Regions from separate parts of the Enterococcus sp. ZQ21 genome, predicted to be linked through region 1. Evidence: a T-box and tRNA genes for the amino acid it is inferred to sense, from the RefSeq annotation. Region 1 holds a T-box; the other holds one or more tRNA genes.
What was found. The T-box of region 1 lies ahead of serS (serine--tRNA ligase). A T-box ahead of a tRNA ligase gene usually reads a tRNA of that ligase, here a tRNA-Ser.
Positions count from the first base shown of each region.

Region 2: it has a tRNA-Ser gene. The T-box ahead of serS (serine--tRNA ligase) is inferred to sense a tRNA for this amino acid. The anticodon was not compared.

Region 1 is NZ_CP125658.1:2,581,405-2,597,690, forward strand. It holds gene croR (response regulator transcription factor CroR) at 1-327, shown strand, start outside; gene QK255_RS12475 (sensor histidine kinase) at 314-1,522, shown strand; T-box leader at 1,561-1,766, shown strand; gene serS (serine--tRNA ligase) at 1,816-3,087, shown strand; gene guaB (IMP dehydrogenase) at 3,623-5,107, opposite strand; gene QK255_RS12490 (DUF1129 domain-containing protein) at 5,783-6,478, opposite strand; gene ychF (redox-regulated ATPase YchF) at 6,568-7,668, opposite strand; gene QK255_RS12500 (DUF951 domain-containing protein) at 7,677-7,868, opposite strand; gene QK255_RS12505 (ParB/RepB/Spo0J family partition protein) at 7,889-8,779, opposite strand; gene QK255_RS12510 (ParA family protein) at 8,766-9,533, opposite strand; gene rsmG (16S rRNA (guanine(527)-N(7))-methyltransferase RsmG) at 9,545-10,258, opposite strand; gene QK255_RS12520 (DNA/RNA helicase domain-containing protein) at 11,091-12,761, opposite strand; gene QK255_RS12525 (hypothetical protein) at 13,014-14,192, opposite strand; gene QK255_RS12530 (hypothetical protein) at 14,986-15,312, opposite strand; gene QK255_RS12535 (zinc ribbon domain-containing protein) at 15,349-15,714, opposite strand; gene QK255_RS12540 (helix-turn-helix transcriptional regulator) at 15,755-15,967, opposite strand; gene QK255_RS12545 (helix-turn-helix domain-containing protein) at 16,098-16,286, shown strand, end outside.
Region 2 is NZ_CP125658.1:1,039,239-1,055,524, forward strand. It holds gene QK255_RS05055 (carboxymuconolactone decarboxylase family protein) at 167-511, shown strand; gene QK255_RS05060 (cupin domain-containing protein) at 512-931, shown strand; gene QK255_RS05065 (hypothetical protein) at 1,021-1,374, opposite strand; gene QK255_RS05070 (DUF1576 domain-containing protein) at 1,340-2,671, opposite strand; gene QK255_RS05075 (TetR/AcrR family transcriptional regulator) at 2,927-3,493, shown strand; tRNA gene QK255_RS05080 (tRNA-Ser) at 3,637-3,724, shown strand; partial or broken gene QK255_RS05085 (linear amide C-N hydrolase) at 3,919-4,032, shown strand; gene asnB (asparagine synthase (glutamine-hydrolyzing)) at 4,376-6,271, shown strand; gene QK255_RS05095 (DUF2188 domain-containing protein) at 6,352-6,798, opposite strand; gene rpmG (50S ribosomal protein L33) at 7,011-7,175, shown strand; gene QK255_RS05105 (dihydrofolate reductase) at 7,263-7,781, shown strand; gene QK255_RS05110 (ABC transporter substrate-binding protein) at 7,854-8,810, opposite strand; gene QK255_RS05115 (ABC transporter ATP-binding protein) at 8,976-9,782, shown strand; gene QK255_RS05120 (FecCD family ABC transporter permease) at 9,779-10,768, shown strand; gene QK255_RS05125 (FecCD family ABC transporter permease) at 10,765-11,769, shown strand; gene QK255_RS05130 (5-formyltetrahydrofolate cyclo-ligase) at 11,912-12,445, shown strand; gene QK255_RS05135 (rhomboid family intramembrane serine protease) at 12,465-13,163, shown strand; gene QK255_RS05140 (YqgQ family protein) at 13,184-13,396, shown strand; gene QK255_RS05145 (ROK family glucokinase) at 13,396-14,358, shown strand; gene QK255_RS05150 (rhodanese-like domain-containing protein) at 14,376-14,771, shown strand; gene QK255_RS05155 (DUF488 domain-containing protein) at 14,936-15,301, shown strand; gene QK255_RS05160 (FAD/NAD(P)-binding protein) at 15,298-16,286, shown strand, end outside.

The sequences.
Region 1 (16,286 bases):
CAGATTGCCCCAGATCAGCCTGATGTATTAGAAGTAAATGCATTAATCATCAATAAAGACTCTCATGAAGTTAAAACAATCGATGGGAAAGAAATCCAGTTAACAGCTTTGGAATTCGGTATCCTCTACTTGCTTGCTAGTCATCCTAATCGAGTATTTAGCGCGGATGAAATTTTTGAGCGTGTTTGGAAACAAGAAAGTATTGTCTCTGCTAAAACTGTCATGGTTCATGTTAGCCATTTAAGAGATAAGATCGAAGAAGCAACTGGTGGTGAAAAAGTCATTCAAACCGTTTGGGGAGTGGGCTATAAAATTGACGCAAGATAGTAAACGAGCAACTGAAAAACGCCGTCGGATCAACTTGACTTCAAAAGAAATCAGCGAATTGTTAGCGGAAGGAATCATCACGATCATCCTTTTACTTCTATTAAATGTTTCTATTTTGGTTGTTATCAGTTCGGTAATCAATAGTTCACCTTCTTTGTCAAATGCGATTTGGGATTCAAAGAATATTTTTGCGGAACGATTGAACACTGATTTATTTTGGAACGGTCGAAACTTTATTATTCCCTTTTTCTTTCTATTAGATATTGGTGTTTTGTATTGGCGTTTGATTCGAAGATATCGCCAAATGCAATTACGACATATCATCAGTGAACTTCATTACATCGCAAATGGAAATTATGATCATCGTATCCCTTTTGAACTTAGTGGTGACTTAAGCCGAGTTGTAACAAGTATCAATGGATTGGTAGATAGCACAGTAGCAGCGATTGAAGACGAACGTAAAATCGAGAAATCAAAAGATGAATTGATCACAAATGTTAGTCACGATATCCGTACCCCTCTTACTTCTATCATTGGATATCTAGGATTGATAGAAGATGGTCAGTATCACTCAGAAGAAGATCTTTTAAAGTATACACATACCGCTTATATTAAAGCAAAGCAGATGAAATCTTTAGTGGACGACTTATTTGAATACACTAAGGTACGCCAGCCTGCTGTCCCAGTAAATTTTTCTGCCTTTGATATGATCCAGTTGATCGAACAGTTAGCTGCTGATTTTGAGTTGGAAGCTTCTAAAAAAAATATCCAAATACTTGTGCAGTCAAAAGTAGATTCCCTTATCATGGATGGCGATACAGAAAAACTTGTACGTGTCTTCAATAATCTTTTGACGAATGCGTTGAAATATGGAAAAGGAGCTACGAAGATCGTGATCGAAGTAGAACGTGTCGGTTCAGAAGTTGTTGCAACGGTCAAAAATAATGGAGCAATGATCCCACAACAGGCAATCGATAATCTATTCGACCGTTTTTATCGTGTAGAAGAATCTCGGTCACAAGCAACTGGAGGAACTGGGCTTGGTTTAGCAATCGCTCAAAGTATTGTGGCTTTACATGGTGGCTACATTTATGCAAAATCAGATAAGCAATGGACTTCTTTCATCATGCACCTTCCAATCAAGAAAAATGAAAAATTACCTATTGATGCACAGGAAGTTATTGACGAAAGCTGAAATATTCGCTATTCTTATTACAATTATTAGAATAAATGAAAAACACAGAACCCAGTACACTTTATTCTTTTTCAGAGAGCTGATGGCAGGTGCAAATCAGCAAAGGATAATTTGGAAGTTCCAGTTCGTTTACGTGCCCTTTCGAAATAAGAAAGGTCGGTTCAACAGCCGTTATGTGTTCAACAAGTGCAGCTTATGCTGAACTTGGGTGGTACCGCGAATTTCAGACTGATTCGTCCCAAGAATAATGGGATGGATCAGTCTTTTTTTATTTTCAAAAAGGAGGAAAACATATGTTAGATGTAAAAATGATGCGACAAAATATCGAAGAAGTACAAGAAAAACTAATGACTCGGGGCGTTAAAAAAGAAACATTAGTTGAATTCATGGAACTAGATGAAAACCGCCGCAAATTACTAGTCAAAAGTGAAGAATTGAAAAAATATCGAAATGACGTTTCTGCTGAGATCGCTCAATTGAAGCGTGCAAAAGAAGATGCTTCTGCTAAAATCGCTGAAATGAAAGAAGTCGGCGGCAACATCAAAGCATTGGATACTGAAATTGCTGAAGTAGATGAAAAATTGAAACAAATTGCCACTACTTTGCCAAACCTTCCCCATGATTCTGTGCCAGTTGGATCAGATGAAGAGGACAATGTAGAAATCCGTCGTTGGAGCGAACCACGTACATTTGCTTTTGAGCCAAAACCACACTGGGAAATTGCAGAAAATCTTGATATTTTAGACTTTGAACGTGGCGCAAAAGTAGCCGGTAGCCGTTTTGTTTATTATAAAGGGTTGGGCGCTCGATTAGAACGTGCAGTCTACAACTTCATGCTTGATCAGCATATTTACGAACACGGCTATACTGAAATGATTACTCCTTATATCGTCAACAGTAAAGCGATGTTTGGTACAGGACAATTTCCAAAATTCAAAGAAGATGTTTTCCAATTGGAGAATACTGATTTAACATTGATTCCGACAGCTGAAGTCCCATTGACTAACTATTATAATGATGAAATTTTAGATGGTGCGGATTTACCTGTTTATTTCACTGCGCTAAGTCCTGCTTTTCGTTCTGAAGCTGGAAGTGCCGGTCGGGATACTCGAGGACTGATCCGTCTTCACCAATTCAATAAAGTAGAAATGGTCAAATTCTCGGATGCAGAACATTCTTACGAAGAATTGGAAAAAATGACAGCTGATGCAGAAGATATCTTGAAAAAACTGCATTTGCCTTATCGTGTAATGGCCTTATCAACTGGAGACATGGGCTTTTCTGCAGCTAAAACTTATGATTTAGAAGTATGGATTCCTGCACAAGATACTTATCGTGAAATCAGTTCTTGTTCTAACTGTGAAGATTTCCAAGCACGCCGCGCCATGATTCGTTATCGCGATAATGATGGAAAAATCCACTATGCTCATACTTTGAATGGTTCAGGACTTGCGGTTGGCCGTACAGTAGCTGCCATTTTGGAAAACTACCAAAATGAAGATGGTTCTGTCACAGTTCCAGAAGCGCTCGTTCCTTATATGGGTAATCTGAAAGTTATTAAATAAAGAGGTTGTGAAAAAGCTGTCCTGCATCAAGTAATAAGAACTGCCAAACAAAAATAGCTCCTCTGATTTTTCGTTTTGTTGGGCTTATTACCGCAGATGCAAGCTTTTGAACACTGTTTATCAGAGGTTGTGAAAAAGCCGCTTAGTTTCGAGTATTAAGAAAAATTTTGTGAAAATGGCTTTCCACATTTTTGCATAAATTGGACTTAATACCGAGAAACTGGCTTTTGAACACCGTTTACCAAGAGGTCGTGAGCCTGCCGTTCAGCTCCGAGTCACAAGGAACAATTTCAAAAAACAGCTCCTCATGTTTATTGAATATTGTGACTTGTGACCGAGGAATTGGCAGGAGAACACCGTTTACCAAGAAGTCGTAAGCCTGCCGTTTCACTCCAAACCACAAGGAGTAATTTCAAAAAACAGCTCTTCATATTTTATGAATATTGTACTTGTGATTCGGAGTTGGCAAAGGAACATTGTTTATTCAAAAAAAGAGTGGTGACACATGTTGTGTCACCACTCTTTTTTAGTATTTTTAAGATTCAACTGAATAGTTTGGTGCTTCTTTCGTGATTTGTACATCATGAGGGTGTGATTCTTTTAACCCGCTGCCGCTCATTTGGATGAATTGCGCTTCATCACGTAATTGCTGTAAATTGGCTGCCCCAGCATAACCCATTCCTGAACGCAAACCGCCGATCATTTGGAAAATAATGTCTGCAACACTTCCTTTGTAAGCAACCCGACCTTCGATTCCTTCTGGTACTAATTTATTTGCTTCATTGACACTACCTTGGAAGTAACGGTCTTTTGAACCTTTCTCCATCGCGCCTAATGAACCCATACCTCGGTATGTTTTGAATCGACGTCCTTGGAAGATTTCGAATTCGCCTGGTGATTCATCTGTCCCCGCCAACATGCTGCCTAGCATAACTGCATGTCCGCCGGCAGCTAATGCTTTGACGATGTCACCAGAGTACTTGATTCCTCCGTCTGCAATAATCGCTTTGCCATATTGACGAGCAACTGATGCTGCATCATAGATGGCTGTGAGCTGAGGTACACCTACACCGGCTACCACACGTGTCGTACAAATCGATCCTGGTCCGATACCGACTTTTACGACATCCACCCCTGCATCATATAAAGCTTTTGTCGCTTCAGCCGTCGCAACGTTCCCAGCAATCAATGTTGCATCTGCAAAAGTTGAACGGATTTCTTGGATTTTTCGGATTACACCTGCACTATGTCCATGAGCTGTATCGATGATGATTGCATCTACCCCTGCTTCTAATAAAGCATTCGCACGCTCGAATGTATCGCTTGTTACACCAACAGCTGCTGCTACAAGCAATCGACCATGTTCATCTTTTGCTGCATTTGGAAATTCGATCACTTTCTCGATATCTTTGATTGTGATCAATCCGCTTAAACGACCTTCGTTATCAACGATTGGTAATTTTTCGATTTTATGTTTTTGCAAAATCTTTTCTGCATCTTTTAGAGAGGTACCTACTGGGGCAGTCACTAAGTTGTCTTTTGTCATCACATCAGCAATCGGCATGTGGTAATCTGTTACAAAACGCATGTCGCGGTTTGTAATGATCCCTACCAATTTTCTGTTTTCAAGTGTTTCAACGATCGGCACACCACTGATACGGTATTTGCTCATCAATTCTTCTGCGTCTGCTACAAGATGCTGTGGCGTTAAGAAGAACGGATCAATGATGACGCCACTTTCAGAACGTTTGACTTTTCTTACTTCATCCGCTTGCTGGCTGATCGTCATGTTTTTATGGATCACACCTAATCCGCCTTGTCTTGCCATAGCGATGGCCATCTTGCTGTCGGTAACGGTATCCATACTTGCACTGATGATTGGAATATTCAACTTAATATTTTTAGCTAATTGTACGCTCATATCCACTTCGTTTGGTAACACGTGACTTTCTGCTGGTATCAATAAGACATCATCAAAAGTAAATCCTTTTTTCGTGAACTTTGTTTCCCAGTTGGACATTTTTAGTACCACTCCTCTAATTTAGTTTATCTATTAAAATAATTGATTTTTTCATTTAAGTCAATGATCTACATGGAATCAAATTAGCTTTCTCATAGAATACCAATATAAATCGCTTACATCTGTGTATATACTAAAAGAGAGTGCGACAGAAGTGGTTAGCTGATTGAACACCGTTTAAGAAAGAGGTCGTGAGCCTGCCGTTCAGCTCCGAGTCACAAGGAACAATTTCAAAAAAACAGCTGCTCATGTTTGTTGAATATTGTGACTTGTGACCGAGGAGTTGGCAGGAGAACACCGTTTAAGGAAGAGGTTGTGAAATCAGTGTTCTGATTGAGTATTAGAGAAACAAACGGTAAAATAGTTCCTCATATTTTGCCGTTTTTTGAACTAATGCCGAGGGTCAGCTGATTGAACACCGTTTAGCGGAGAGGTTGTGAAAAAGCTGTTCTGCATCAAGTAATAAAAACAGCCAAACAAAAATAGCTCCTCATATTTTTCGTTTGGTTGGGCTTATTACCGCAGATGCAAGCTTTTGAACACCATTTATTCGAAAAAAGGAGCTGCGACAAGACTTTTGTCACAGCCCCTTACTATTATTTAACTATGGATAAACGGAATGAGGTCCTTTACTACCTCTCAATATTTAGTAAAGCTACTACTCTGCTTTCTGGTTTATCTTCTTGGAACGGATAAACTTCCAATGATCCCATACTTTTTCTTCAAGTAGTAACGGACGGCTAAAGCAGCTGCTCCGATGATGATAACTACTATCGGATCTAATACTGGATTGATAACTGGCGGCAATAGCGTTGTCGCAGAAAACAGCACGACCCAAAGAAGTGTCGTTCCACCTAGGATAAGCAATGTTTTACCCATTCCTGGTTTCTTGCTTCGATCTGCTCCCGGATATTCATACTGATAGATGTACTTGTACATCATATAAAAGACCCAGCCCCCGATTGCAGAACCTAGAACGAGTGTAGAGAAGCCATAAGCTGGCGTTGTTCCACGTGAAAACAATCCGGTAATCGCGATCATGATACTTAATAGACCAAGCAGTAGTAATGTATTATCCAACCACATCAATAAAGGGGTCGATGTATTTTGTATTTCTGCTGGTTTATTGATGATTGCTTCCGTTCTTTCAGAGACTGTCCCGAACAATTGGCGAGCTGTTTTTCCGCCTTTTTGTTCTGCAACTAAAGTAGGCAGAATGTCATGAAGGGCTTTTACTTTTTCTTCTTCAGACAAATTCGCTGCTTCTAAAGATTTTTTCAAATCAAAAATGTACTGTTGATTTCTTTTGGTTAATTTTGTTTCTAAACTATTGTTTTCTTTTACGATTTCTCGTAATTGTTCTGGTTCCATTATCTAATAGTCCTCCTTAGCCGTTCCTTTTCTCAACGGTCGTCACAAAAGACATTCTACCATATTCTACAGCTAGTTTGATAGCCCTTTTACACATTAAAGCGGAATAACATTACGTCGCCGTCTTGTACAACATAATCTTTTCCTTCTAATCGAACACGCCCAGCTTCTTTTGCTGCATGCATGTTTCCATAATGATCCAAGTCTTCAAAAGAGACAGTTTCCGCACGGATAAATCCGCGTTCGAAATCTGAATGGATGATTCCTGCTGCTTGCGGCGCTTTGATTCCTTTTTTGAATGTCCAAGCACGTACTTCTTGTTCCCCAGCAGTAAAGTAAGTAGCTAAGCCTAACAAATCATAAGCGGCACGGATCAACTGATCCAAACCTGATTCTTCGATTCCTAAAGCTTCTAGAAATTCTGCTTTGTCTTCTTCATCTAATTCTGCGATTTCTTCTTCTGCACGAGCACTGACCACGATCACTTCTGCATTTTCTTCTGCCGCAAAGTTGCGCACTTCTTGTACATAATGATTCGCATCTGCATCTGCCACATCATCTTCTGACACATTTGCTACGTAAAGAATCGGTTTTGTCGTCAATAAGAATAGTGATTTAACGATTTTTTGTTCTTCTTCTGTGAATTCGATCGTTCGAGCAGATTTTCCTTCTTCCAGTACAGGTTTGATTTTGTCCAATACAGCTAGCTCTGCCACTGCATCTTTATCTTTGGTTTTAGCAACTTTTGCTACACGAGTATAGCGTTTGTTGATAGATTCCAAGTCTGCTAACACTAGTTCCAAGTTGATTGTATCAATATCTTCTAGTGGATCGACGCGTCCTTCTACGTGAGTGATATTATCATCATCAAAACAGCGGACAACGTGACAAATAGCATCTACTTGGCGGATATGGCTTAAGAATTGATTCCCCAAACCTTCTCCTTTACTAGCGCCTTTTACGATCCCAGCAATATCTGTAAATTCAAAAGTCGTCGGAACAGTTTTTTTCGGATGTACAAGTTCTGTTAAGCGTTGCAAACGCCAGTCAGGTACTTCTACCATCCCTACGTTAGGGTCGATCGTCGCAAAGGGATAGTTTGCTGCTTCTGCTCCTGCTTTTGTGATCGCATTAAACAAAGTTGATTTTCCTACGTTGGGCAACCCAACAATTCCAGCAGTCAATGCCATAAATTTATTCACTCTTTCTCTGCATTTTTTTCAATTACTTTTTTTAATTTCTTTTCAAAATCTCGACGGGTCATCATGACGATATGTCCGCAATTCATACATCTGATTTTGATATCTGCGCCCATTCGAATGACTTCCCAGCGGTTCGTCTGACAAGCGTGAGGTTTTTTCATTTCAACGATATCGTGCAAGTCGTACATAAAAATAGCCTCCTTTTTGTTTATTCTTCATCAAATTGAATATTCAAGATATCAAGAATTCGTGTCAAATCTTTTTGAGAAAGGTATTCGATCTCGATCTTACCTTTCCCGTTTTTTTCTTGGATAGCTACGCTCGTACCGAATTTATCCATCAAACGATCTTCGCTTTCTCGGATATAATAGGGTTTTTCCTTTGCTAGCCTTGGGATTTTTTTCTTTTCTTTTCCATCGTTTTGATTTAATTCAGAAACGATCTGTTCCAGTTGGCGGACAGTTAAATTTTCAGTTACTGCACGATTGGCTAATTTCAAGATCAATGATTTGTTTTTCAAGCCTAACAGCGTACGAGCTTGTCCCATAGATAAACGTTGATCTTGCACCATTTCCTTAACAAGATCTGGTAAAGAAAGCAAGCGCAAATAATTGGCGATATAAGGTCTGCTCTTTCCTAAACGACTAGCCACTTCTGCTTGTGTCAGTTTCAGATTTTTCATCAGCATTTCATACGCTTCTGCTTCTTCTAATGGATTCAGATCTTCCCGTTGCAGGTTTTCCAACACGGCTACTTGCATCATTGCTTCTTCGTCAAAGTCTCTGACGATAGCAGGGATCGTTTCTTTTTCAGCTAGTTTGGACGCTCGAAAACGTCTTTCTCCTGCGATGATCTCATATCCTTTTACTGCAGAACGGCGTACGATGATTGGTTGGAAGACGCCTGATTGTTCAATAGAATTAGCTAGTTCTTGCAAAGATACTTCTTCAAATGTCTTACGAGGCTGATACGGATTTGGACGCAGCTCATTCAATGGCAACTGGACCACGGTATCATCTTTTACATCCACCGTCTCTAAGTTTTCTAAATCTTGGAACAATGCATCGATTCCTCGGCCTAATCCTTTACTTTTCTTCACGACTTACCACTTCCTTTGCCAATGCTTGGTAGACTTCAGCTCCCCGAGAACGTGGATCGTAGTCGATGATCGGTTTTCCATGACTAGGTGCTTCTGATAAACGAATATTTCTTGGGATGATTGTTTCATAGACTTTTTCGCGGAAGTATTTGCGTACTTCTTCTACGACTTCATTTCCCAGATTTGTTCGTGCATCATACATGGTCAGCAAGACACCTTCTATTTCCAATTCTGGATTGAAGTGCTTTTGGACTAAACGAACCGTATTCAGTAATTGGCTTAATCCTTCCAATGCGTAATATTCACACTGAACAGGTATCAAAATCGAATCACTTGCTGTAAATGAATTGATTGTCAAATGGCCAAGAGAAGGCGGACAATCGATCAAAATATAATCATACTGGCTGCTGACTTCTGCTAAAGATCCTTTTAATCTTGATTCTCTTGCCATCATTGATGTCAATTCGATCTCTGCTCCTGCTAATTGGAGAGTCGCAGGCACAATACTCAAATTTTCATGTTCAGTGATCAACGTCGCCTCATCAATTGGCAATTCATTGACTAGAACGTCATAGATGTCTTTTGTCACATCGGGTTTTCTGATCCCGACACCACTGGTAGCATTTCCTTGTGCATCCATATCCACTAGCAACACTTTTTTGCCAAGGCTGGCAAGACAAGCACCTAGATTTACCGTCGTCGTTGTTTTGCCGACGCCACCTTTTTGGTTCGCAACAGATATTATTTGTGCCATCTCTTCTCCTCCTATTTGATTGGCTGCTTATTAGGCAGACCGGGCTTTCTTGGGTATTTCTTTGGGGTTATTTTCTTTTTTTGAATGACGATAATATGCCGTTGGTCAGAGACATTCGGCAAGGTAACTGCCTCTTCTTTGAGGAATTTACCACCTAATAAAGCAATCGCTTGTTTTGCTTCTGTCAGTTCCTCTTCACTTTTTGCTGCTTTCAATGCATAAAAATAGCCTTCTTGTTTAGCCAAGGGCAAACACAATTCTGCTAACACATTCAAACGAGCAACTGCACGAGCAGTGACAAGGTCAAATGATGCACGAAATTGAGGATTTTGTCCAAATGTTTCTGCCCGGTCATGATATAAGGAAGCATCAATTCCTAATAATCGAGTTAGTTCAGACAGGAAGGTTATTCTTTTATTCAGAGAATCAACAATCGTTATCTGCAATTCGGGAAAGGCAATTTTTAAAGGTACGCTAGGAAATCCTGCTCCTGAACCGACATCGCATAAAGATAAAGGTTGCGTAAAGTCTACTTCAAATGCTAACGTAAGCGAATCGTAAAAATGCTTCAGGTATACGTCTTTTTCATCCGTAATGGCTGTAAGATTCATTTTTTCGTTCCATTCGACTAATGTCCGATAATAGATAGCAAATTGTTCCATTTGATGATCGGTAAGCTCTATCCCTTTTTCTGCCAAAGATTGGCGAAATTCTTCTGGTATCATAATTATTCCTTTCATTGTGAAACAGCAATTGTTTCACAGATTCTCTCCCTACTTTAACGCAAAATTCCAAGACATGCAATCCTTCCATATGGATTCTTAAAAATTTGAAAAGTAAGAAACGCCGATAGATTTTTTCTTTCTATTATGGCACTCATAAAATACACATAGAAGAGAGAACTAGCTTTGAGCAATTTCTGCAAAAACTGGTTCTCTCTTCTATTTATTATTACGTATTACGCTGGTTCACTGACTTTCGCAATCTTCCCTTGTTCGATATAGACCCAAATTGATCTATCAATAATTATCAAACTGAGTCATATAGAGACAAAAATTTCAAAAATGACCTGTTAAATGGTCATCGAATATCATTTAAAATCAATACGACGGAGTCAGACACGGAGTCAAAACAAGCCCGCTGAGAGTAAAAAATATACAGTCCCATAGGTAAAGTGCCACAGGACTGTATATTTTTTTATTTGAGATTACCTGAAATGATTCCATTTACTTTTTATCTCATTTTTTCCTACTAGTTAGTATCAAATACTCTCCTATTTTCTCAATAAACTATTTTGGGCTACATGGTATCTGAAACGGCTAAAACCTTGTCATTACAGCAAAAAATCACTTTATCTCCGTTTCATTTCAGATACATTTCACTTAAGCGGATTCCATAAACCAAAAAAAAAGAACCTCCAGATAGCTTTTACTACCTGAAAGTATTTCCTAAGACACGGTCAGTTATTAACGGGGTAGGGTAATTAACTCTAATACAAGACATGCTTAGTAATCAATCACCTGTTCAAATACTTCATCATAACTAGTTAAGATGTTTCTATAAACTAAGACGTTCTTTAAATATCTTTTCTACTTTTTTATCTTCAAAATATACTCTACAACCATCGATTCCTCTTGAAAGAAGAACGTAATATATATTCAAAATATACTCAGTTAATTCGGACAAAGAAAATTCTTTTTTTAGAGGTGTTCCTCCAATGTCCTTATAATTTTCAGGAACCGCAACTATTTTTCCGTTTTTAACCGTAATGTCATTACCTATTATTACTCCAGAGTAATTAAGGTCATAACCTTGAATTGCATGTATAGATCCAATTTCTCTTTCAGAATTAGGTTTTTTAACCCAATCTTCATAAGTAGAGTTCCATCTTCTCTTAATACCATCAATCTCCCAATCATAAGGTAGTTCTTCTAACGTCTTCCCTTTGTTGGCTTTTTTGCTTATACTGGATATCCATTCTTTACAGTATCCTGCTATTACCCTATTAGTTGTTTCAGGATATGCATGAGAATGATCATCTACATAGTCAATCACTTCCTTGAAACTGTTAACAATACCAAAGTACTCATTCTTAAATACCTCTTGGTCAAAATCTCTTTCTTCGCTTAACTGAAGACCATACAAAATTCCTTTTAGATAGTCCTCTCCAGAAAAGCAACCGTTCCCGACGATCCTAAACTGTTGTGACATGGAGAGTTTTTGATAATCATTGGTTAATCTCCGAACCTCTGAAGGGCTAATGTTTTGTGGTTTAATCCCTTGATAAGGATCATATAATAAAACTAAACCTTCAGTAATTTCCTCAAGAAGCGTAATCTCTTCATCACCCTTGTTAAGATGCCTTCTCGCATTAGCATGACCTTTTTTATAAAATTTTTTTAACTTATGTGCTTCATCAACTATGATAATATCGAATTTTTCATGCTTTTTCTTAGCATCTGTTATCAATTGTGAACCAGTCTTGACAGTCAATCTACTATTCAAATTGATTGATTTGAAGATTAAATTAAATTGTCTGATTAAATTGCCGGTAGTGACTACACCTATTTTTAAATCAGGATACTTATCTGCTAAAGAAAAAGCTAGATTTGTAAATAAAACGGACTTACCCGAACCTGCAGGAGCTTCGACCAAAAATTTTGCAAATAAATTTTTTTCTACATCTCCAATAATCTCTTTTTGTTTAAGAGATAACTGTTTGAAAGGAGAATATTTAAATAACAGGCTCTCTCTTAGTTCCTTAAGATTTCGATTATTAACTAATCCTAAATCAGATAACTCATGTGTCCACAATTCATAAAATACACTGGTCAAAATTTCTTCTTTATTCTCATAAGTTATTTTTGTTTGTCCATTATTTCCATTCGCAAAAACAAACTTAGTTTTATCTGCTTCTGCAATCATGTAATTGAGTAATAGAGATTCTAAATCTAAGATAGCTGATTTGTGAAATAATTTTGAATAGATCACTAAGCAATCAGTAAATAGTCGATAATTGATTTTGGGATTTTTTTCAGCTAAATGTTCTTTATGTCTATTTTTGAAGCTACTCGTTTCACCAATGTATATCATTTTATTTCTTAAATTGAAATATATATACGTAACTGGATTATTAATTAAAATATCATTTTCTATTTTTGTTAAATCATTTAATATTGTTCCTTCATATAATTTCAACTTCACTGTTCTATAATACGACATATCCATCTCCGCCAACTTCATGTTATAAATTTCTTTTTTTGTTCAATAAATTTGAACTTAGTATAACACAAAACTTTTAATTGGCTCATATTTTTTGAAGAGAACTCTCACCTGAACATGTCGTCCTAACCAATTTAAGATAAAACAGTAATAACTTTAAAAAATGGACATACATAAAAAGTGTTGATAAAATTTACTTATCAACACTTTTATTTTTGCTATTTTACTCTCGAGCAACTAAGCTACCTAGCAGTTATTTTATTTAAAACCATTAACTAGAAAATCTGTAAATTTCATTTGTAGATACTTTTTTTCATCAATTGTTGTATCAATATTTTCTAATTTATTAAACAATTCTAATAATGTATATGTGTTCTTTGCTGTTTCTTCTGCTATCTTGTCCATTTCCCTTTTTGCGTGACTATTCAATCCGTTCTTTCTAGTTCTAGATAGCTTATCAAAAATTACATGTAGCTTTTGTTCGTCTAACTTAGTGTTAAGTCTAGCTATATCAATACCTTTAACAAAGTCTTTTGATGAGTGATCCAATTCGTCAAATCTAGTCAATCTACTCCTTACTGTATCGATCCTCATGGCATGTGTGACATCTAATATTTTATTACCAATTGCAGTTGCTTTATTCCCGCTTTTATCTTTGATAGTATAAATTAATTCAAACAGTATGGATTGCTCTCGTATTTCACTATTAGAGACCTGTATACCAATTTCTACTTCATAATTTTTACCTAAAGCAATTGTTTTTGTTAACATAACTCTCACATCTAAACTAGAATCAGTTATTTTAGCGTAGTCAATATATGATGGATTATTCATTTTTTTAGAATATTGATGTATAGCATTTAATGACAGGTATAACACAATATTATTGTCATAGTTTTTATATCTATTTGAAGAAGTAATCGTCCTCAAATAGTGTTCACCTTCGTTTTTTCCATTAATAAAACGATATTGCTTTTCGTTTTCTTGGGATTTTTCGAGAAGATATACTATCGTTTCACGTAACAAGTCTTTTTGACCAGTTTGTAAACAAAAATTATAAAACTTACCTAAGCAAAATAATTGATCTAAAAAAGTCGTGCTAAAAGAATATATACCTGTAGCGGTGTACGCAATTTCTTCTTGATTATCTTTTTTAATGACTCCTAATATTAATTGGTCTTCATCATCAAAGCCCACTAACTTTATATCTTTAGAAGAAATTATTTCATCCGATTTTTTGAGCGTTATCAGCTTAAACAACTCTATTATCTCTCTTGATCCTTTAACATTACATTCATTATCTATAAAATCGATTTCATTTTTCATTAGCTCAGATATTTCATCTGTTCCTAATATGCTCATAACCTCTTTTTTTGTAGCTAAATTACTACTATCTTGTACTGAATTATAATAATGTGTTTCCATAAATTTTGTCATATGGTTCCCCTTTTCCTGGTATTGGCTTTAGCCAAGTATTAAGAAAATAAAAGGGTATTACATACTATATTACATAAGAAAAATAATTTACGAACTTAAGTTCTATCTTTTGATTTACCTATTTATATGATAGTATACTTACATATGTGATATTAATTATTAAGTCCTATGCATGCCCGTATAGTACTAATACCTTAACAATGAATTTGCCGATTCATTGTTTTTTTATTTTCCATGACTATTATAGCACGTAGTATACTTATCTACAAATTAACACGGTACAAAAACACTCTAAAATCCGTTATAAGGCGTTTTAACCTTAAATAGACAGTTATGCTTAATTTGACAAAACCCCTTAGACGGCCCATGATGCGCTCTAAATGCTGTTGACATTTTTGGGGAAATGTTATATATCACATTTCCAGAAAAAATACAATCTTACTTGTAACCATAAATATTGAAGTACCTATGATATGTGAATACTACTTTTAACTAATTTTTCAACTTTTATCATTTCAGATACATCTGAAATATTTCCATTAGGAAATATTTATTAAAAAATACACTAAACAGTAAAATAAAATTTAGTTAATGTTCCAAAAACTGTATCTTACTTATCACTATCTGAAACAACAGAAACATGTTTAAAACAATATTTACAAAATTATATATTGTTTCATTTCAGATACAATTCACTTAAGGGGATTTCAAAAGACAAAAAAAGGAACCCCTAGAAAGTTAGTCTTCCTAAATGTTCCATATGAAACACAGTTCTATAACAATGGGGTGGGGCTCAATTCAACATTAACACCTCAGTATATGGTATCTCTACATATACGCGGTCTTTTTTTGGATAGTACTCGACATTTATATTGATAGCACTTCCATTGTCTAACGTAGCTTTAGCCCGGTACGTGTTATCACCATTATCATGAGTGATCGTCACATCATCACATGACCGATTTAAGTTATACTGTTCTTGTAAAATCTGTGTTACCAATGGTTCAGATGACTTCTCTAGTCCAGATGAACCCGTCATTCTTGAAAAGATTATACCTATAATAGCCAATACAACGATACCTATAATGACAAACTTCTTATTCATATTTACTTTATTCAACATTTTATCTCCTATCTCCAAAATAATTTTCTCTTATCAGTAACTCATTGACATCCCTAAAAGTACACCCAAGATTGCTCCAGCTACCCCTGCTATCATCAAAACCGTACCCATTTTTTCATCTTTATCTCGATATAAGTACCCCATAATAATAGCTATGGCACCAAACGCAACAGGAACGAATACCAATGATAACACCATAGAAACCCAACCAATAATCAAATACAGTTTCCCTGTTTCTTGTCCATGTACGATTTGTTCCTTCATTTCACTAAATGTCTGCTCAGTACTTTTCTTTACTACTTCTACTCCGGTTGTCTCATCTGTTTCTTGTAATGCTCCGCAAAACTGACAATACTTACTTTCATCTGTTATTTCTTTACCACATTTCCTACAATACATGTCTTTCCCTCCTAAAATCGTGTAGTTTCTTATTACCAAACTACATTGCTTTATTAAACACCTCAGAAAATAACTCATTTATTGGTACACTTAATATTTCAGAAAGCATTTTCATTTGATAGGGTTTAGGAATTGTTCTCCCTGTTTGCCATGAACTTATACATTGTTGTGTAACGTTCATCTTTCTTGCTAACTCAGTTTGAGAAAGTCCTCTTTCTTCTCTGTATCGGCTGAGATTACTTGTTTTTTTCATATCCTCACTCCCTGTTTTTTATTATATACAACGGTATGATGTATTTCAACTCATAAAATATATAAAAACTTTATATATCATCACAAATACAACAAGTTGTTGTACCCTAATGAGAAAGGGGGTGTAATTATTGAAACAGAAACAATATGCAAAAATCATCAGAGAAAAACGAAAAGCTCTAGGGTGGACACAAAAAGAACTAGCTGAAAAAATCTTCTCTACACAGCAAGCTGTAGCAAGATGGGAGAATTCTGTAACAGAACCTAATCTAGAAAGCCTAACCGCTCTTTCAAAAGCACTTGGGGTCCCTGTAAGCCAT
Region 2 (16,286 bases), 1.1 Mb from region 1:
GAAAACGTTAACAATTATGCTTGGAAAGCATACTGATGGAATAAACTAAGCATTGGACAGGTTAAAAAATGGGGCTTAAAATAAAATGCGAAGAAACAATAGATAATGATGTAATTAAGAACAATGTTCGAATCACCTAGCAATCACGAACGGAGGAAATAAAAAAATGGCAGAAAAACAAACCGCAGGAAGAGATCAATTGGGGGAGTTTGCACCAAAATTTGCAGAATTGAATGACGATGTTTTATTTGGACAAGTATGGTCAAGAAAAGAATTATCTCCTCATCAGCGTAGTATCATCACCCTATCTGCTTTGATCTCAGGAGGGAATTTTGAACAATTGCCAGCTCATCTGAAAATTGGCAAGCAAAATGGCATTACTAGTGAAGAAATAGCAGAAATCATTACCCATTTAGCTTTTTATGTAGGGTGGCCAAAAGCTTGGTCGGCTTTTAGTTTAGCAAAAGAAATCTATCTAGAAGAAAATAGAGAAGATAAGAAAGAGGCGTAAATGATGACAAAACACGAAGAAATACAAAAAGGCGTGATTTTTCCAGCAGGTAAAAAAAACGAAGCATACGCTCAAGTATTTACCGGACAAAGCTATCTGAATATGTTAGTAAACGATCCCGAAGTTTCTGTTGGTGTAGGGAATGTAACTTTTGAACCAGGCTGTCGCAATCACTGGCATGTCCATACAGACGGCTATCAAATCTTACTTGTGACCGGAGGAGAAGGCTGGTATCAGGAAGAAGGAAAGCCAGCAAGACGATTAATGGCTGGAGATGTCGTCGTAACGCACAAAGGGATCAAACATTGGCATGGTGCGACAAAAGACAGTTGGTTTGAACATTTGGCGATCACTGCTGGTAATTCAGAGTTTTTAGAACCTGTAACAGATGAACTATACAAAGGATTGGAAAATCAATAATATCAAGCTTAGAACAGCTCCTAAAAGTAGATTTTTAATCGAACTTTCAGGAGCTGTTTTAGGTGGATGAAGCTGTTTTGTAAAATAGGTTAATAATAGGGGCGAGGAGAAGCACGCCGGAAAATCTTGATATTGATAATCGGCTGGGCATACATGATTTCCACATCGTCAATCAAACTACCTAGCAGATGATAATCTTCCCAATCATGTCGAGGATTACCTAATAGCTCCTGATAGTAGATTTCCATGCTAGGGTCTCGAGGATGGTTCAGCAAATCAGCAAGTACATCTAGATCTTCTGGCTGAGTTTCTGTTGTGCCCTGTATTTCTATGAAAAGTCCCTCCTCAGCAAATTCTACGCCAATACGTATTTCAGTTATTTCGTGGGAATATAGATAAGTAAGAAGCTCATCGATGATTCTTTTTGATAATTCTTTTTCCAAGTGTCTTTTTTTCCTTTCTGACAGCGGTAAAGTTATCTAGTATCGGTACAAGGATGCCTGCAACGAATCCAGTTGAAAAACCACTGTTATATAAATTGAGTCCTTCGTGCAAAGTGCTGACGTTATGGACAAGAGCAATATGTAACATACCAGCTATTACACCGTAAAAACTGCCGTAAAAACCGCTTATGGGCGCGAGGCCTGTCCCAAACACAGCGGCAACGAGCATGCCGGTGCTGGTGATTTCATGAAATGTCCCAAACAAAGAAGCAAGAAAGATTCCGACTAGTATCGGAAAACTGTTTTTCAAATGACAACCAAAAGCACTGAAACCAACTGCAGATAAAATAGCACCGATGACAGGTCCATTTAACTTACCACCAACCAGCAAAACATAAGAAGAAAGCATTAGACCAACTAGCCCCATGTTGATCAAAGTAACACCGATACCAGAATTAGCAATGAAATCAGTTGTCAGTTTTCCAGAGGAATCGAAAATCTCTCGAATACCCGAAAGTCGAAAGGAATTATAATAGAAACCAAAACCGACTGTCAGCAAAAAAAAGCCGAAAATGATCCAGACGAGAGGGGAATGGTATTCATTGGAAACCAATGTATTCTCGACAATCGAGTAGCTGAACAATCGCAAAACAGCAGTAAAAGCCATGGCAATCAAGCCTGAGGTAAATCCAATATTATAAAGCGTGAACCCGCGATGGAAAACTAAAGTTTGAGCAGCCAATGGCGGAAGAAGAAGACCAATTGCTATACCGGCCAAATTGCCCAGCAGAACACCTACTAGCAAAGGAAAGCGCATACCGAAAGTAATGTAACTAACGACCGGCGACAATGCGCTGCCGAACAGTCCTATCATAATATACTGAGAAAAAGGTTTATTGACAAATACAGCATACAGGTATACACCTAAAATGATCGAGATCGAATTATAAAGGTTTTTGCCAAAAAAAGAAAAACCGGTAACTGTTAAAATCGAAGCGAATAAGGGGCCATTTAAAATCACCTTTTGCCGGTAAGCCAAAAGCACAGAAAGTAAGGTCAAGATCCCAACGTTTATAAATGCGCTTCCAAAACCACCCAAAGCAAAATAATCTGTCAGAAGATTGCTTGGCGAGGTAAGAATAGTCAGTAGTCCACTCCAATTAGCGGCAGGTGTACCAGAAACTAAGCCAATAAAAAGAAAAAAAGTACCTGTAAAACTAAGATAAAAATATTTTCTTTTCTGTGAAACGATTCTTTTTTGAGGATGAATATAAATAACGTCAGTTTCGTTTTCCATTACACACCTTCTTTTTCGTTTTCTTTAACTATAACTTGAAATGAAAGATTTGGTCAACTATCATTTAGGTTAAAACTAAAAATGTAAGGGAACCCAGTGAATTTAACCAAATTTTTTTAATTTTGCAAAAAAAGTTAAAGAAGACTGAGAAAAAAATTTAAAATATAACGTTTTGAGTAAAATGTTTGCAAAAAATACTAAAAATAGGGTACAATAAAACAACATATACTGCAGTAAAGAAGTGGGGGAGTTTTAATGAGAAGAAAAGTCTATACCAAGGATCAAATTCTAAAAGCTGCTTATGATGTTGTTGCAAAGGAAGGGTTTAAAGGATTTACTGCGAGAAACATTGCGAAAAAGATGGGGATTTCGACTCAGCCAATTTATCTGGAATTCAAAAACATGGAAGATTTGAAAAATACGTTATTGGATTCAATCTTTGAACAACTAAAAGAAGATGTTTTCCCTATTGAGCGCACGGGTGATAAAATCATTGATCTCGGTTTGAACTATATCTACTTTGCAAAGAAACATCATAGTCTTTACATGGCATTGTACATTGATGAACATGGGGACGGAAAGAAAATGCATGATTTTTCTTACAACTATTTCCGTGAAATAGTCAAAGAAGATGAAAGATACAATCAATTATCGGATGATTATATCGATGCCTTGCATACTGGTACATTGGTAGCGGTGACTGGCTTAGCATCATTGATGTCATCAAACATCATGCATCCAACAGAAGAACAAATCATCGCACTGATCAAACGGACAATTGACTCGATTTTAGCATTAGATAATCCTGAAACAATCAGATAGTGTTCTATCATTATGAATTTGACCGGTAAGTCCGTTGGCTGTAAACTGTCAATGGACTTTTTTTGTAAAAAAACGGTTTCTGTTATTTATCTGTTAGAAATAGGCTTGACATTTCGTGGAAAAAGTTTAAAAATAGTACTTACGGAAGGTTGGCAGAGTGGTAATGCACCGGACTCGAAATCCGGCGAGCCGCAGTAATGTGGTGCACGGGTTCAAATCCCGTACCTTCCTTATATATCAACGATTAGACACGATTTCGATCGTGTCTTTTTTGTTGTATGTTTAGCCCAAAATATTTTTTGATTTCCTCTGAGTACGATCTTTCATACATGCTAGGAAATAAATCTCCTTGGACTTTTCTTTTGATATAAAAATACCAGATGTAAGATAAAAGTGTAAAAACGATTTGGTTTAGGGGGAAAGCGATGTGCATCGCGATCACTTATGCAACGAAAGACCATTCTTTTGGAAGGAACTTTGATTATGAGATTTCTTATAATGAAGTAGTTACTATCATTCCAAGAAATCATAATTTCAATTCAACTATGTCGATGAGCGAATGAAGAGCTCTCTTTGGCTGCATATTTTCTTATATAGTCATAATTAGACACGATCTTTCGGTCGTGTCTTTTTGTCTGGAGGCTATTTTTTGAACAGCATCCACTAATATTTTTTTAACACGAAGAGAATAAGATAGCCTCAAAAAAGAAAACATGGTAAATTAGATATCGGGACTTTATTTTCTGTAAAAACAGAAACTTTCATCTTTTGTTTTCACGTGACGAAACTGTAAGAGAGAAAATATTCGTCCGCTATTTATTCTATGTTAAGATGCATATGGATGAAATAAACAGTAATTTTATATTAGGATGTGAAAGTTAAATGTGCGGTATTGTAGGTTTTGTTAACGACAAGGACAACAAAAAAACAATTATTAATACAATGATGGATCGAATCGTTCACCGTGGACCTAATAGTTCAGGGGAATATATCGATAAACACGTTGCTTTAGGATTCAGAAGATTAAGTATTATTGACTTAGAGGGCGGTACTCAGCCTATTTACAATGAAGATCGGACAAAGATCATTATTTTTAATGGCGAAATCTATAATTATCAGCCTTTGAGAGAAGAATTGATTGCAGCTGGTCACGTTTTTCAAACACATGCAGATACAGAAGTCCTTTTGCATGGTTACGAAGAATGGGGAACAGAATTATTGCAAAAAATCCGCGGAATGTTTGCTTTTGCTATTTGGGATAATGAAAAAAATGAGTTATTCGGTGCGAGAGACCATTTTGGGATCAAACCATACTATTATGCAGAAATGAACGGAACATTTATGTTTGGTTCAGAAATCAAAAGTTTTTTGCCTCATCCTGATTTTAATAAAGAATTGAATAAAGAAGCATTGAAACCTTATATGACTTTCCAATATTCTCCATTGAACGGTGAAACCTTCTTCAAAGGTGTCTATCGTTTGCCTGAAGGCCATTATTATACGTATAAAGACGGAAAACTGGACATTCAACAATATTGGGATGCAGATTTTGAAACAAAAGAAACGCATTCCCGACAAGAATGGATCGAAAAAATCGACGAAACTGTTCAAGCTTCTATTGAAGCACACACAATCAGCGATGTAGAAGTTGGTTCTTTCTTATCCAGCGGGGTCGATTCCAGTTATGTAACCTCTGTATTGAAACCAGATCATTCTTTCTCAATCGGGTTTGATGATAAAACCTATAATGAAGCGATTGAAGCCAGAAAACTAACAGAATTATTGGACTTAGACAATACGGCAGCAGTGATCGACGGAGACATGTCTTTTAAAGCATTCCCATTGATTCAGTATCACTTAGATGAACCAGACTCAAATCCTTCTTGCGTGCCGTTGTACTTTTTAGCAAATCTCGCTTCACAAAGTGTACGGGTGGTTCAATCAGGAGAAGGGGCAGATGAACTATTTGCGGGATACCAAACGTATGGATTCCACACGAATTCAAAATTTATCCGTGTGATTGCGCAAGGACTGAAAAAATTGCCAAAAGGGACACGCTATAATCTAGGACGTAAAATCGGAAAAATGAAAAATTTCCATGGACGTATCCATTTATATGAATCACTTGCGCCAGCAAAAGAATATTTTATCGGGCATGCTCGAGTGTTCGAAGAATCAGAAGCATCAGAAGTGTTGACGCCAAAATATCAAACAGCGCCGTCTGTGAATGAGATCATGACTGTTCATTACGAGAAAACAGAAGGAATCAAAGATGAAGTCAATAAGATGCAATACGTCGATCTTCATCAATGGATGCCAAAAGATATTTTGTTGAAGGCAGATAAACTTTCTATGGCTAGTTCTCTAGAAGTCCGAGTACCTTTACTGGATATCGAAGTCATGAAATTGGCTCAACAAATACCAAGTAAGTTCTTGTTGAATCAAAACAACACAAAAGATATTTTCAGACAAGCTGCGAACAAACATCTTCCAGAAGAGTGGTCGAATCGGGTGAAATTAGGATTCCCTGTGCCAATCAAAGCTTGGTTGAAAGAAGAACACGGCTACGAACAAGTCAAAGCATTATTCGAAGCAGATTTTGCAAAAGAATTTTTTGATCAAGAAAAAATCATGAAGTTGCTAGATGACCATCACGAAGGACGTAAAGAAGAACAACGTAAAATCTGGACGATCTTCAGTTTCTTGACATGGTATAAAGTTTACTTTGTCGATGAAACGATTCCGCAAGCAGAAGCAATCGACTATGTGACTGTTTGATAAAAAAGAAACAACAATATGAGAAGAAGCATAGAAACATGTGAGATGATCTCCTTGTCTCTATGCTTCTTTTTAAGCGCTTAGTAACTGATTTCTTTTTCTTTTGTCCCATCTTTTTTATAGATGATCAAAGTTGATTGTTTGTTTTGAGCTACTTGCTTTCCTTTTTCGATTGCTTCTTTTTTTGTATCAAAATGGTTGCTTGCCTTTTTTGCCCCTTTAGATTTCACGATCCATTGTTCTTCCTCATATTCTACGATCACATCTGAATCAAGCAGTTTTCCGGCACGAGGATTCGTATCGTGTTCATCCGTCTTGCTTGGATTTTTTTCTTTTTCGAAGGTTCGTTTTTCTGATTCACTAGCATCTTCATCCCATTTTTTTGCTTGATCAATGGCAATTGGGATCGCACGGCTATCAGGGTACCCTTCATCCAACAGTGCATTTGCGATGTCGATTGCTTTTTTTCTTGTCAGTTTATCTAAGTTTTTCATTGATGCAGGAAAGTCCTTCATGTTCCATGGCATATTAATATCCCCCTTTATTAAAAAACATAATCTATATAAACAAGTGTAAGGGTATTTATACAAAAAGAAAAAGATTTTGTTTGAGAAGTAAAACCGTTGTATTTATCGTCAAGTAGTTTTACTTAACAAAATCGTGAAAAACACTAGCAATCTAGAAAAAATCATGGTAAGATAATCAAGTCTGAGAGTCATCTTAGAGGATTCTTGTAAAAATGGGAGGGAAAAACATGCGCGTAAACATCACTTTAGAGTGTACTTCTTGTAAAGAACGTAACTACCTAACAAGCAAAAACAAACGTAACAATCCTGATCGTTTGGAAAAACAAAAATATTGCCCACGCGAACGCAAAGTTACTTTGCACCGTGAAACAAAATAATGTTTTTAAAGTTCTCAATTCCTTGCTGGTCAAAGAATTGAGACTTTTTTTATCTCAAACCATCTAAAATCATAAGGAGCGGATGATATGTTTATTTCAATGTGGGCACAAGATAGAAATGGTCTGATCGGCAAAAATGGATTGCTACCGTGGCGATTGCCAAATGACATGCGTTTTTTTCGTGAACATACAATGGATCGAATCTTAGTGATGGGAAGAAAGACCTATGAAGGAATGGGCGATCTCTCACTTCCTTATCGCCATATCATCGTGTTGACAACGCAACCGAACTTTCGCACGAAAGAAAATGCAGAAGTGATGCATTCAATCGATGAACTTTTGGCGTATAGTCAAACAATCTCAGAAGATATCTATGTTTCGGGTGGCAGTCGGATTTTTCAAGAACTTCTTCCTTACACCGGTCGAATCTGGCGGACATTGATTGATAGCACGTTTGAAGGAGATACGTATATTGGGGATATCGATTTTTCAGAGTTCACTCTTATAGAGGAATACGAGGGAATAACGGATCAGGAAAATTTATATGCCCATCGTTTTCAAAAATGGGAAAGAGTAAAAAATAGGGTTGTTTCAAAAGAAGAATAATATCTGGTATTCAGTTTTTAATAATAAAAAAGCATCTCACGAATGAACGTGAAGATGCTTTTTTAGTTAAAATCAGTTTAGCTTTTCTTTGATATCATTGACTATTTCCTGACTGGCAATAGGTCCGTTATATAGCCAGCTAGATTCAGGGCCGAATTGCAGTACGTGATCGTCCTTCACTGCTTTGAGATTTTTCCAGCTTGGTTCATTGAACATAGCGGCATCTTTATCACTGTTTACAAGAATGATGTAATCAGCATCTAATTCAGCTAGTTTTTCCGAAGAAACAGCAGACCAGTCAGAAGTGGCTTCTTTGGACACTTCTTCTACTAAATCAGGCACACCAAATTTTAGATCGTCATATACGATTCTACCGCTTGACCGATTTTTGCTGACCATGAAGGCGGAGTTATTGGTCACCCATAACACTGCAGCTGTCTTGTTCTCAATTTTATCTGCTAATTCTTCGCGAGTGCTCTTGACGGATTTTTGATAATCGGAAATGACTTTTTCTGCTTCTTTTTCTTTTGCTAAAGCCTTGCCGACATCTTTTAGTTGTTCTTCCCATGTGACGTCTGTTCCGTTTTTTACGACATAAGTTGGCGCGATTTTACTATAATGCTCGTATTTCCCACCTTCGACAGTAGCGGAAGAAGAAATCAACAGCAAGTCAGGTTCGAAGCTTAATACTTTCTCATAAGGAAGATCATAAGAAATAGTTGGAACATCTTTCAAATCATCTTGCAGATAATCTTGGATAGAACCACTGCCCACTGTCCATTGGGCGATAGGTTTTTCTCCTAGGGAAATCAGATAGTCTTCTAAGTAACTGCCGATGATCCGTTTAGGTGCGTTTGGAATGTCGACTTTATGTCCAAGCGTATCTGTGACTGTATGCGTGCTGGTGGATGAAGTCGTCGAATTGGTAGGTGTAGCTGTTTCTTTATCTGAAGAGGGGGAGCAAGCGCTCAATACTCCAGCCAACAGCAATATGCTAGATAATGTGAATACTTTTGTTTTTAAGTTCATTTCTTTCCTCCTGACATAATTGAGAATCTTTCTCATTGGTTATTATTCCTGATATTTCGAATGCTGTCAACCGCTTCATTTAGCTATAGATATGAAAGTAGCGCTTGACGAAATAGTGAAACAGCGTCATAATTGAGAATGATTTTCAGCGAAAGGATGGGTGAAATGACGAGACTAAGGGCAGCTGATATTGCAGCCGGCTACGAAAATAAAAAAATTATTGAAAACATGTCTGTTACGATTCCTGAAGGGAAAATCACGAGCTTGATTGGACCAAACGGAAGTGGAAAATCTACTTTATTGAAAAGCTTTACCCGCATAATACCTGTGAAATCAGGAAAGATCATTGTCAATGATTCTGATATATCTACATACAGTTCAAAAGAACTTGCAAAAAAAATTGCTTTATTAGCACAAACTAGTGAACATCCTATAGGTATGACAGTAGAAGAAGTAGTATCTTACGGACGATATCCCTATCAAAAACTGTTTAGCGGTATGGATGTACAAGATCATGAAGCAATCGAGTGGGCTTTGGATGCAACAGGTTTGTCTGGATATCGCACGCGAGATATCGCAACGTTGTCTGGTGGACAAACCCAGCGTGTCTGGATCGCTATGGCACTTGCTCAGGAAACCGATATCTTGATCTTAGACGAGCCGACGACGTTTTTAGATCCGTCACACCAATTAGAGATCCTACAGTTATTGACTCAAATCAATCAAATAAAACAAACAACGATCTTGATGTCGATCCATGACATTAATCTTGCTTCACGTTTTTCTGATTATTTACTAGGAATGAAAAACGGTGAATTGATCACGGAAGGTACACCTGAAGAAGTGATCACAAAAGAGTGTATGAAAAAAATATTTGAGATTGATGCAACGATCGTCACACTACCAAAAACGAATAAACCAGTTTTTCTGACGTATGATCTGTTGCCAAAAGAGCAGGAGGATCAACTATGAAGGCTAGGAAAAAAAACAAACTCTTGCTTTTGATCTGTTTTGTTCTTTTGATCATTTTTTTTATTGCTCTTTCAAATGGCGCAGCGAGTGTGGGAAAAATAGCCTTTTGGCAGGCGTTGGTTGATTTTGATGGATCAAAACAAAGTCATCAAATCATAAGAAACATTCGTTTGCCTCGGGTTGCAGGGGCATTTCTCGTAGGGAGTTGTTTTGCATTGAGCGGTGCATTGATGCAAGGAGTGACAAGAAATCCTTTAGCAGATTCAGGTTTACTAGGAATCAACGCTGGTGCTTCGTTGGCAATGGCTCTTAGTTTTGCTTTTTGGCCCAAAGCTTCTGGCTTTTCTGTGTTTCTGGTGTCATTGGCAGGTTCTTTTGCTGTGACTTTACTCGTATTTGGCTTTTTGCAGTTTTCGAAAATGGGCATGAATCCTTTACAGCTGATTTTAGCTGGCGTAGCTATTAGTTCTTTTTTTACTGCAATCAGTCAAGCACTTACCCAATTTTTTAATCTACAGCAGGATCTTGCTTTTTGGTTTGTAGGTGGAGCTGCCAATATCACATGGAAACAATTAACAGTGTTGTTCCCTGTATATGTGCTTGCTGTCTTGGTTTCTTTTTCATTAGGAAAAGCGATATCCTTGATTAGTTTGAGTGAAACCCATGCATTAGCTCTTGGAGGTCATCCTAAACGAACACGGTTGATTGTTTTCTGTCTAGTTGCAGTGTTAGCAGCCATTGCCGTTTCGTTAGTCGGACCTGTTTCATTTATTGGGCTGTTGGTTCCGCCGATTGTTCGCGGAATGGTTGGGACAGACTATCGTTATGTCCTACCTGTCTCTTTTTTAGTTGGAGGCGGACTGGTCATGTTGGCGGATTTTGCAGCAAGGATGATCAATCCACCTTTTGAAACACCTTTTGGATTAGTCATCGCATTGATTGGCGTTCCGTTTTTACTGATACAAGTAAGGAGGGAACAACGGTGAAAAGAATATATTGGACGTTGTATTTCTTGCTTTTTCTACTTATCGTCTTGTCTGTAGGTAGTTTGATGATTGGCACGCCTTTTATTTATCTTGATCAGCTTTTTGACACGTTCATAGGGAAAGGCTCCTCTTCTTTGGCGCTGATTGTTGGAGAGTTTCGTGTTCCTCGATTACTGATCAGTTTATTAGCAGGTGCTTGTCTTGGTGTCTCTGGTTATGTCTTGCAAGGAGTGACGAGAAATGAATTGGCAGATTCTAGCATATTGGGGATCAATGCGGGAGCTGGATTTCTAGTGATGCTTTATTTAGGTTTCTTTTCACAATATTCTCTGCCGTTTCTGTTGCTAGTCGTAGCCTTTATAGGTGGTATTCTCGCTGCTTGCTGTGTCTATCTTGCGGCCTATGATCGAAATGGATTTTTAGGGATGAATCGTATTTTATTGTCTGGTATTGCCGTTAATGCGGGTCTTTCTGCATTAACGTTGTTGTGCACCATCCAATTGTCAAAGGAAAATTATGGATTTGTCAATGCATGGTTGGCGGGATCGATTTGGGGTGCGAGCTGGTCCTATGTTTGGGCGCTTCTTCCATGGGCGATTATCTTGATTCCGCTAGGAGGATTTTATGCGCAGCGGATTGGCTTGCTATCATTTGGTCAAGAACGCGCGCAAGGATTAGGGCTAAATGTGGCTAAAAGTCAAAAAATCCTTTTGTTGTTAGCTGTTGCTTTAGCAAGCGGTAGCGTAGCGGTGACAGGGAGTTTATCCTTTGTAGGACTACTGGCTCCTCATGCTGCGAAGCTAGTCGTACGTAAAGAAAATCACTGGACCTTTATTCTAAGCAGTTTGTTTGGTTCCGTTTTTGTACTTAGTGCAGATATTGTTGCACGAGTGATTCTGCCAAGTGGGGAAATACCGACAGGGATTTTGATTGCCTTTTTTGGTGCGCCATATTTTCTGTATGTATTGTTTATCAGACAAAAACACGTGCTGAGCGGTTGAAGTTCATTAAAAGGCAAGAAGGCCGATCATTGTTAGGTCTTCTTTTTCTTTTATTTATACATTTATTTGAAAGTTCGATTGCTATTTTTCTTTTTTTCCTATACCATTTTATGAGAGAAGGAAGGGTGATTTTTTGGAGCAAATGAAAGAAAAATTACGCCGACAAGGAATCGAAAAGCTGAAAAATCTGGCCAAAAGCGGTAAGAAAAAGGACAAAGAACAGCGAATCTATGAACAGCTATTCGCAAGCGAGTACTGGAAGTCGGCACAAGTGATAGGGACGACTTTGTCAAATGAATTTGAGCTGGATACACAGCGGATTATCCAACGGGCGAAAAAAGAACAAAAGAAGATAGTTGTTCCTAAAACTTTACCAAAACGTCAGATGGCGTTTTATGAAATGGATGAACACACCGTTTTTGAACGTTCGAGTTTTGGCGTTCTCGAGCCACAATCAGAGAAGCTTTATTTGCCGGAAATGATCGACCTCCTCATTGTACCAGGGATTATCTACAATAGAGCCGGTTATCGAATTGGTTTTGGCGGTGGTTATTACGACCGGTATTTAAAAAATTTCCATCGAAAAACATGCAGCCTCGTTTTTCGAGAACAATTGAATGAACAATGGCAACCGGAAAGTTTTGATCAGAAGATCCAACAATTATTTATTGACTAAAATGAAATGGGAGGTTTTCATGAATTATCAACAGCAAATAAAAATGCGTGCATGGTTGAGGCGACCGTTATGGACCTATGCTTTTTTGGGGATACAGACAATAGTCTTCATTATAATGGAGTTGTTTCCGCGTCTTGAAATTCCTTATTATACTGGAATGTATGGTCCTTATCTTGTTCACTTCAATGAATGGTGGCGCTTAGTGACACCAATCTTCATCCATTTTGGAGTGATGCATTTCGTCATGAACTCACTGATATTGTATTTTATGGGGCAACAAATCGAGGCAATATACGGTCACTGGCGTTTTTTCCTGATCTATATGTTCAGCGGGATAATGGGAAATACAGCAAGTTTTGCTTTCAACGAAGCGAATGTTTTGTCTGGTGGTGCAAGCACTTCGATATTCGGATTGTTTGGTGCGTTGTTTATTTTAGGATTTCATTTTAAATATAATACGGCGATCCAACAACTAGTCAGACATTTTCTTTTATTTATTGCGATGACATTTGTTTTTGGTCTTCTTGACACCTCTGTAGATGTTTGGGGACATCTCGGCGGACTGGTGGGCGGTTTAGTATTAGGGAACATTTTAGGGCTACCGAAACAGCAGACAAGCTATTCGATACACCAGAAGATTCTTTCTACACTAGTTTTTGTATTTCTTTTTGTAATATGTATTTTACTGGGTTTAAAAAAATATGGTTTACTTGTATAATATGAAGGAAGTGCTTAAAGATGGAGAGCTTATATGATGTACAGCAGCTGTTCAAAAAATTTGGCATCTTTATCTATGTGGGTGCACGCATCTATGATATTGAATTGATGACTATTGAATTGCGGAATCTGTATGATAGCCGTTTGATCGATCATGATACATACATGACAGCGTGGCGCATATTAAAAAGAGAGCACCGAATTGAAGAAAGCCGAAAGAAAGGAAATTTGTAATGGACAAGAAAATTATTGGGATTGATTTAGGTGGAACAACAGCAAAATTTGCAATTTTAACACCAGAAGGAGAGATTCAACAAAAATGGAGCATCGATACCAATATTTTGGATGATGGCAAACATATCGTTCCTGAAATCATCGAATCAATCAACCATCGATTGAATTTATATAATATGAAAGCCGAAGACTTTATTGGAATCGGTATGGGTACTCCAGGAAGCGTGGACAGTGACGCTGGAACAGTTATTGGTGCATATAACTTGAACTGGACAGAAGTACAATTTGTGAAAAAACTGATTGAAGCAGGGACAGGAATCAAATTCGCTATCGATAATGATGCGAATGTGGCTGCTTTAGGTGAACGATGGAAAGGTGCTGGAGAAAACGATCCAGACGTTGTATTCGTTACTCTAGGAACAGGTGTTGGCGGTGGTATCGTTGCTGGCGGGAATTTGATCCATGGCGTGAGCGGAGCAGGCGGAGAGATCGGCCATATCACTGTGGATCCTGAAGGGTTCGAATGTACTTGCGGTAAACGCGGATGTTTAGAAACTGTATCTAGCGCTACTGGTGTGGTACGTCTAGGACGTTACCTGGCAGAAGAATACGCAGGAGATTCAAAACTGAAAGCAATGTTAGATAACGGTGAAGAAGTAACAAGTAAAGATATCTTTGAAATGGCTCAAGAAGACGATCCGTTTGCATTGATGGTTGTTGATCGCGTATGCTTCTATTTAGGCTTAGCTTGCGCAAACTTGGGGAATACATTGAATCCGTCAAGTATTGTGTTAGGCGGCGGAGTATCGGCGGCAGGAGAATTTTTACGCAGCCGTGTAGAGAAATATTTTAAAGAATTCACTTTCCCGCAAGTAAGAGAATCAACAAAAATCAAATTAGCAGAGCTTGGAAATGAAGCTGGTGTCATTGGCGCTGCCTCATTAGCCTTGAAATTTGCTTAAAAAAACGGAGGCATTACATGGTTTTATGGGTAATTAATATCATTTTGCTATTGATTGTGCTTGCAATCATCTTTTGGGAAGTCTATCTACGAGTAATGGCCAAGCGTTCAGCAACGACTTTGACAGAAGAAGAGTTTCGAGAAGGAATGAGAAAAGCACAAGTAATCGATGTTCGCGAAAAAGATGTGTTTGATGCAGGGCATATCTTAGGTGCAAGAAACATCCCTTACACTGTTTTGAAAGATTCACTAGGATCGATTCGAAAAGACCAACCTGTCTATATCTACGATCAAAAGAAAAGCTTGAGTATCCGTACGGCAAATAAATTACGTAAAGCAGGTTATAAAGAGATTTATTTGCTTAAGGGTGGTTATGACGGCTGGTCTGGAAAAATCAAAAGCAAAAAAGTATAAAGCATATATTTTTATGACAGCTTTGGAAAAACTAGATCAATAATCAGGTATTGACTAAGAAAAAATGAACGACGCGAGGGATAGTTGTGTCGTTCATTTTTTATTTTGTGCTATTATCTACATATAAAATATAAAAGAAAAAAGGCAGAAAGAAGGAAACAACTATGATCAAATTAAAGCGTGTTTACCTTGATGCTGAAGAAGAGGATGGCTTTCGGATACTCGTGGATAGGCTCTGGCCACGAGGGATTTCAAAAGAAAAAGCACACTTAGATCTATGGTTGAAAGAAATTGCGCCTAGTAATGAAGCACGCAAAGCTTTTGACCACGTACCAGAACGTTTTGCTTTATTTGCAAAGAAATATCAGCAAGAATTGTCTTTTGAAGAAGAAAAGACGCGAGCTGTTTCCGAACTCATCCAACTTATGAAAGAACATCCAGTCATTACTTTCGTTTATGGTGCAAAAAACGAGCACCAGAACCATGCCGTTGTGTTAAAAGAATTTATCGAAAAGGAGGTGTACAAATGAAAATAGGGATCATTGGTGCCGGACCTAGAGGATTAAGTGTAGCAGAAAGGATTCTGTATAATAATCAGGGCAGACATTCTCTTGAACTTATTCTTTTTGATCCAGAAGGTCCAGGCGGTCGAGTTTGGCGGTTGAATCAGCCGCCAGAATTATTAATGAACTCTGTTTCTCAACAAGTGACGCTTTTTACAGACGAGACGTTGTCCAGTGGGGGAACGGTAATGCCGGGACCTAATTTGTTTCAATGGAGTAAAGGACCTGCTACAGATTATATCGAACAGACGGTAACCAAAAATAAGCAACTATTTATAGAAGAAATTAACCGTCTAGAAAAAGATCAGCAATCTACTCGTTGCCTATACGGGCTTTATCAACGCTGGTTTTTCTCAAAGTTGCAAGAAGAATTTCCAGCTTCTACTCAGCTTGTCTATTCTTTAGTGAAAAAGGTCAGCAAAGAAAAAGACGGTTTCCTATTACAGACAGATCACCAAAGCTATCCTGTCGATCAGCTCATTTTAGCGAGTGGTCATTGGGAAAATGATCAGACAGAGGAGGAAAGAGCCTGGGTAGACTATGCAAAGAAAAATGATTTACTGTATCAGCTTCCTTCTAATCCTGCAGATGTCGATCTTTCAAAGATACCGCCAAAAGAAAATGTCTTTCTAAGAGGGCTTGGTTTAAGCTTTTTCGATTATGTCGGATTGTTTACGGTATCAAGAGGAGGGCACTTCGAAAACAAAAAGGGAAAACTGGTCTATCATCCATCTGACAAGGAACCGATTGTATACAGCGGGTCAAGAAGAGGTCTGCCTTACTATCCTCGAGGGAGAAATCAAAAGCAAGGCGGAGCAATGGCATGGCCACGGCTACTTACAAAAGAGAACCTTGAGCAATGGCATCGATCGGGACTTTTGACTGGCGAAACATTTTTTGACTATCTGAAAAAAGACGCTGAGTTGTTTTATTACAAGAAAATCATCGAAGA